Regions from separate parts of the Sphingomonas sp. GW821-FHT02B09 genome, predicted to be linked through region 1. Evidence: riboswitches for the same ligand, from Rfam matches in the RefSeq annotation. Region 1 holds a riboswitch; the other holds the start of a gene.
The links. Region 1 has a riboswitch for glycine ahead of gcvT (glycine cleavage system aminomethyltransferase GcvT). Riboswitches for the same ligand answer to the same signal wherever they lie in the genome.
Positions count from the first base shown of each region.

Region 2: linked by a shared signal. The riboswitch ahead of AC07U4_RS20975 (L-serine ammonia-lyase) and the one ahead of gcvT (glycine cleavage system aminomethyltransferase GcvT) in region 1 are both predicted to bind glycine.

Region 1 is NZ_JBWKVV010000001.1:1,139,843-1,143,247, forward strand. It holds gene gcvPA (aminomethyl-transferring glycine dehydrogenase subunit GcvPA) at 1-128, opposite strand, end outside; gene gcvH (glycine cleavage system protein GcvH) at 376-747, opposite strand; gene gcvT (glycine cleavage system aminomethyltransferase GcvT) at 747-1,952, opposite strand; glycine riboswitch at 2,011-2,116, opposite strand; glycine riboswitch at 2,117-2,209, opposite strand; gene AC07U4_RS05245 (hypothetical protein) at 2,309-2,944, opposite strand; gene ispH (4-hydroxy-3-methylbut-2-enyl diphosphate reductase) at 3,114-3,405, shown strand, end outside.
Region 2 is NZ_JBWKVV010000008.1:3,680-7,084, reverse strand. It holds gene AC07U4_RS20975 (L-serine ammonia-lyase) at 132-1,547, opposite strand; glycine riboswitch at 1,653-1,742, opposite strand; gene AC07U4_RS20970 (replication initiator protein A) at 2,095-3,060, shown strand.

The sequences.
Region 1 (3,405 bases):
AGGTCGTGGATCGGGCCGGACAGGCGGGCGGCCTCGGGCACGTCGACGAACAGATCGTCGATCGATCCCGCACCGATGACCGCGAGCATCGCGTCGCGGTCGGGCTGGGTAAGCGGCAGGTAGCGCATCATCATTCCCTTGAGAGCCCCGCGTGTGGGAAGGGCTTTACCTATGGCGACGGGCTGAGGTTCGATCCATCATCCCCGCAGATCCCGTCACCCCGGACCAGTTCCGGGGTCCACCGGGCAGCAGGGGCGCCCTATCGTTTCAGACCATCCTCCTCGCCGCCGCGTGGACCCCGGAACAAGTCCGGGGTGACGTATCAAGCGCGGCGAAGCATCGACCAGAGCGGAGCACCAATTGCGAGGCTGATCGTTACAGCTTGGCGACGAACTCCGCATAGGCGGCTTCGTCCATCAGCGTCTCCAGCTCGGCCGGATCGCTGAGCGTGATCCTGAAGAACCAGCCCTCCGCTTCCGGATCCGAGTTGACGAGGCTGGGATCGTCCGACAGCGCGGCATTGCCCTCGGTCACCGTCCCCGACACCGGCGAATAGACGTCCGACGCGGCCTTGACCGATTCGACCACCGCGGCCTCGTCGCCCTTGCCGAGCTGCTTGCCCGTCTCGGGCACCTCGACGAACACGATGTCGCCGAGCTGGCCCTGCGCATAATCGGAGATGCCGACGGTGCCGGTGTCGCCATCGACATCGACCCACTCATGATCTTCGGTGAAATAACGGCTCATCACTTGCCTCCTGCGCGGACATAGCGGTGGGGAACGAACGGCATCGGAGCGACCGTCGCCTCGTGGATCTTGCCGCGCTGGACAAGGCGCAGCGGCGTGCCGGCCTCGGCGAGCGCGGCGGGAACATAGGCCATGGCGATCGGCGCACCGACGCTCGGCGCGAAGCCGCCGCTGGTGACGCGGCCGATCACCGCGCCCTCGGCGTCGACGACGCTCGCGCCCTCGCGCACCGGCTGGCGCCCGGCGACCGACAGGCCGACGCGCTTGACCGCGGGACCATCGGTCCGCTCGGCGAGGATACGCGCGGCGCCGGCGAAATCGGCGGCCTCGCGGCGGCGCTGGGACAGAGCGAAGCCGAGGTCGGCCATCACCGGCGTCGTCTCGGGATCGAGATCGTGGCCGTAGAGCGGCAGCCCGGCCTCGAGCCGCAGCGAATCGCGCGCGCCGAGGCCGATCGGCTTGACCTCGGGCTCGGCGCAGATCGCATCGGCGAAATCGGCGGCGGCCTCGGCGGGGATCGAAATCTCGACGCCGTCCTCGCCGGTATAGCCCGAACGGCTGATCCACAGCGCATGGCCGTTCCAGTCGAACGCGCCCGCGGTCATGAACACGAGATCCTCGACGCCGGGGATCAGGCGCGACACGGCGGCGACCGCCTTGGGCCCCTGCACCGCGAGCAAGGCCTGATCTTCCATCAGGTTCATCGTCAGATCGTCGGGCAGCACGTCGAGCAGATAGGCGAGATCGTCATATTTGGTCGCGCCGTTGACGACGACATAATGGCTCGCCGCGCCGAACGGATGTGCGCCCTCGGCGGGCAGCGTCGTGACCATCAGATCGTCGAGGATGCCGCCCTCGTCGTTGAGCAGCAGCGAATAGCGTATCTTGGTCGCGGCGAGCCCGGCGATATCGCCCGGCAGCACCGCTTCGAGCGCCTTGGCGACGCCGGCGGCGTCGAGCCCGTCGCCGGTGAAGCCGACCTGACCCATATGGCTGACGTCGAACAGGCCGGCGGACTCGCGCGTCCACAGATGCTCGGCCATGATGCCCTCATATTGAACGGGCATTTCATAGCCGGCGAACGGCACCATGCGGCCACCGCGGGCGCGGTGCCAGCCGTCGAGCGGCAGCAGCTGGATTGCGGGCTCGTCGCCGTCGAGGTCGTCGAGCGGGTCGGGCAAGGTGTCTGGCAGCGAATCGCTCATCAACCGTCTCCAAGAAAGGCACGGGACCAAAGACGGCACGGGGCCGCAATCGATCCGTCATACCCCCTCTGTCACGGTGACCTGAGAGCTTTGACCCGGCGCTTGGCGCGGCGGGCTTACCCCTTCGGTGGCTCCTCAAAGGAACGCTTTCCAGAGTGTCGATAAGGCAGCGCGCGGTCCCGTTTGCCTGAGAGATTCCGGGGTGGTTGCTCCTTCGGCGGCCTCCTTGTGCAGAGGCTCTCTCCCGCGCCCGCCCATGCCGGTCGCCCGGCATCGACGCGTGGTGCTGTGACGGGCAGCGGGGCCTTAGTCAATGCGGAAACGCCCTCCCCTCCCTGCGCGGGAAGGGATGAGAATCAGCGTTGCGCGTTATACTTCAGCTGGTCGTCGGTGAGCTGGAAGCCGACCAGCGCCTCGAAGGTCGCGCGCAGCACTGCGGAGCGCACCTCCGGCCGCGCCAGCGGATCGGTCGCGGCATCCTCGTCGCCCGCCTTGCGCTTGCGGGTGAGCTGGTTGCGCACCTCGTCGGGCAAGGTCGCCGCCGCCCGCGCGATCTGCGTCGAGGCGGTGCCCTGCGCCTGCGCGCGCGCCTGCCCGGCGTCGAAATGCACCGCGATCTGCCCCTTGCGCTTGGCGGTCACCGCCGAGCCGCCGCGGACGATCGCGATATAATAAGGCAGCACCACGTCGCGCGGACCCTCGGTCCGCGTCCGCCGCGCGAGCACGTCGAAGGTGACGCTGGTGGCGATCTGCTCGCCGGCGTCGTTGCAGGCGCCGCGCACGTTGGTCATGCTGGCGACGACGTCGATCGCGCTCGCGTCGCGGCTCGTCGCAGGATCGAACAGGGTGATGTCGCCGGTACCGGCGGCGACGCCGACCGTCGGGCAGGCGGAGCGCACGGCGGAGATGCCGCCTTCGACGATCTCGCCCTTGCTGGCGCAGCCCGAGAGGATCAGCGCGAGGGCGGACAGGCCTAAAGCCGAGGTTTTCAAGAGGACGCGTACCTTTGTCGAACGGACAGTGATGCCCCGCCGGAGAACCCGGGCGATGCGCGGCGCACCATAGGAACCGGCTTTCCCGCGTGCAAGCAATCGCGTACTTCCGCGCGGTGAGCCAATCGCGTACTTCCGTGCGCCGCACCAATCGCGTAGAACCGCCGGCATGGCCTCCCAATTCCCCGCGGACGGCGGCAAGCCCGTCCTCGAACTGCTGATCGCCGCACCGCGCGGCTTCTGCGCCGGCGTCGACCGCGCGATCCGCATCGTCGAACTCGCGATCGAGAAGCACGGCGCGCCCGTCTACGTCCGCCACGAGATCGTCCACAACAAGTTCGTCGTCGACACGCTGAAGGCGCAGGGCGCGGTGTTCGTCGAGGAGCTCGACCAGGTGCCCGACGGCGCGCCGGTGGTCTTCTCCGCGCACGGCGTGCCCAAGTCGGTGCCGGTCGACGCGC
Region 2 (3,405 bases), on a different contig from region 1:
GCACATCTAGGCTACGACATGTCGCCGTGTCGACATGTCGGATTGCATAGGGATCGACGATTAGGTTTGTCGATGTGCATTCCGCTCAAGTCGCACATGCTTGGATGTATGGCTGTCGACACGCCGACACGTCAACATTCCACCACGTTGACGGCGAGCCCGCCGAGGCTCGTCTCCTTGTATTTCGAGCGCATGTCCTCGCCGGTCTGGCGCATCGTCTCGATCACCGCGTCGAGGCTGACGACGTGGCTGCCGTCGCCGCGCAGCGCGAGATAGGCGGCGTTGATCGCCTTCACCGCACCCATCGTGTTGCGCTCGATGCACGGGATCTGCACCAGCCCGCCGATCGGGTCGCAGGTGAGGCCCAGATTGTGCTCCATGCCGATCTCCGCGGCATTCTCGATCTGGCGGTTGCTGCCGCCGAGCACCGCGGCGAGCGCCCCCGCCGCCATCGAACAGGCGACCCCCACCTCCCCCTGGCACCCCATCTCCGCGGCTGAGATCGACGCGCGTTTCTTGTAGAGCATGCCGATCGCCGCGGCGGTGAGCAGGAAACGGCGCGCGCCCTCGTCGTCGGCGCCCTCGATCAGCGTCTCGTAGAAGCGCAGCACCGCGGGCAGCACGCCGGCCGCGCCGTTGGTCGGCGCGGTGACCACCCGGCCACCGGCGGCATTCTCCTCGTTGACCGCGAGCGCCCACAGGCTGACCCACTCGAACACCTCGGCGGGATTGCGGCCGGGCGTGTCGCCGGTGAGGCCCTGCTGGATCGCGCGAGCGCGGCGCCGCACCTTGAGGCCGCCGGGCAATATGCCCTCCTGCGCGATGCCGCGGTCGATGCACGCGCTCATCGCGGCGCGGACCGCGTCGAGGAAGGCGTCGGTCTCCGCGGGGCTGCGCCACGCCTCCTCGTTGGCGCGGACCAGCTCGGCGATCGACAGGCCGGTGGCATCGCCGAGCACGAGCAGATCGGCGCCCGAGCCGAACGGGTGGCGCACCGCGACATTGCCCGCGGCGAGCCGTTCGCCTTTGCGCAGGATCGCGCCGCCCCCGATCGAGAAATAGGTCTCGGCATAGGTTGCGCCATCGGCATAGCGGGCGGTGAAGGTCATGCCGTTGGGATGTTCGGGCAGGAAGTCGCGCGGGTGGAAGACGACGTCGTCGGGCGCGAAGGCGATGACGTGGCGGCCGGCGAGCGTCAGCCGCCGCTCGACGCGGATATCGGCGAGGATCGCCGGCGCGGCATCGGGATCGAGCCGCTCGGGCTCCCAGCCGGCGAGGCCGAGGATCGTCGCGGTGTCGGTGGCATGGCCGCGCCCGGTGAGCGCGAGGCTGCCGTAGAGATCGCAGGTGACGCCGACCGGAGCCCCCTGCCCTATCCCCTGCCCCGCGCCCTGTCCGAGCGCGCGCTGCCCGAAGTCGAAGGCGGCGCGCATCGGGCCGACGGTATGCGAGCTCGACGGGCCGATGCCGATCGTGAACAATTCGGCGACGCTGATCGGGCGATCGAGGTTGCGGTCGAGCGGCGCGGTGACGGGATCGGTGTGCATGCGGTCCTTCCGCCGGTCGCTGCCGGCCTGCATGCCCCATCTGTCCCTTGCGCCTGAGATCATTATCCCGTCGGCGGGCACCGGCTGGCGCCACTCTCCAGATGTCGTCGTCGATCGGTCCTTCTGCCTGAGAGTTTCCGGGGCGGTTGCTCCTTCGGCGCCGGGGCCAGCCCGGTCTCTCCCTGATCGACGTCGCGGACGGTATCATCGCCCCGCCACCGGTCAAGGGCACCGCACGCGCCCGTTCCATCCTGTCGAGCTATCGACATGTCGACAGATCGACCTCGTGGCGTCTGGCACCGCAAAAGATTCGAAGGACTTGGCAGTACAAGGTCGAGGCATAGACATGTCGACAATCCGACGCGTCGTACGGCATACGTCGGGCGCGGCGCCCGCTCCTGCCGGAGCCCGCCATGGGTCGGCGAAACCCGCCGCTCGCGCGCCATTTCCTACTCGAAAGCACGAATGGGACGGCGTCCAAGCCCATTTTCCCTCGGGAATCCCGTGTGGGGTGCCAAAAGTTCGTGCTTTCGAGTAGGAAATGATCATGGCCCGTTCCCCTGCCCCGACCCGCCCGTCCGCCAGCGCCGGTACCGTGCCGCACCGCGACCTGTTCACGCTCGACAGCCCGCTGCACGGCGAGATCCGCGGCGAGCGGTCGCTGATGGCCTTTCCCTTCTTCGCGCTGTCCAAGAACGCCTGGATGAAGCCGCTGACCTACGACCACGCCACCGTGTCGATCGAGGTGCGACCCTCGGCAAGCGGCGTCGCGACGATCTACGACAAGGAGATCGTGCTCTATATCGCCAGCCTGATGGCAGCGAAGCTCGAGGCGGGCGAGCACGTCGAGCAGGACTTCATCTTCACCGCGCACGATTTGTTTTCGGTCACCGGCTCCAACCACAGCGCGCGCTCCTACGGCCGGCTGTCGGAGGCGCTGGAACGGCTACAGGGTACGCAGATCAAGACCAACATCGAAGCGGGCGGGGAGGGGGAGGAGGGCTTCTTCTCGTGGCTCTCCGAAGCAAAACTCCATTATTCCAAGACGAAGAGCGGTGAGCGGCGGCTGAAGGCGGTCAAGGTGCGGCTGTGCGACTGGCTGTTCCGCGCGATCCTGCTCGATCGCCACGTGCTCGATTATGCCGCCGCTTACTTCCAGCTCGGGCCGATCGAACGGCGCATCTACGAGGTGGCGCGCTCGACCTGCGAGGAGGGCGGGCTCGACCTCGATCTCGCCACCTTCCGCCTGCAGATCGGCTATCAGAACCCGCTGTCGAACTTCAAGGCGGCGCTCAAGCAGATCGTCGCGACCGACGGCATCCCCGATTACCATCTCGAGCTGGTCGAGAGCGAGGCGGCCGAGGAGGAAGGCGCCGCCCCGCGCCGCGGCCGCAAGGCGCCGCAGAACCGGGTGGTGATCACGCCGCGGCCGCAGCCGGGGCAGGCGGTGCTGAGCGAGCATCGCACCATCGTCGAATCGGCCGTGGCAGAGGGAACCAATCCGGTCGGGTGATTCGCCGACGGCTGCGAATTGTTACTCGAAAGCACGAATGAATGCGGTGCATTCCTACTCGAAAGCACGAATGGCGGCGCGCCATTGTTACTCGAAAGCACGAATAGAAACGTCTATTCTACTCGAAAGCACGAACTTTTTCGGGCTAAATACTCGAAAGCACGAATCGTAAGCGCTTCCGCTGTTGGATCATTGCTGCAACAAGAATGACACGCGGTCATGTCGACCGCGGCGATGTTCATGGAGTGGCCGTGACCACATAAAGGAAAGCCCGGCACGAAGGCCGGGCATCCCAAGGAAATATTCGAGAGACCGGCGTCGCCAAACGTCGATCGGTGACTTTTC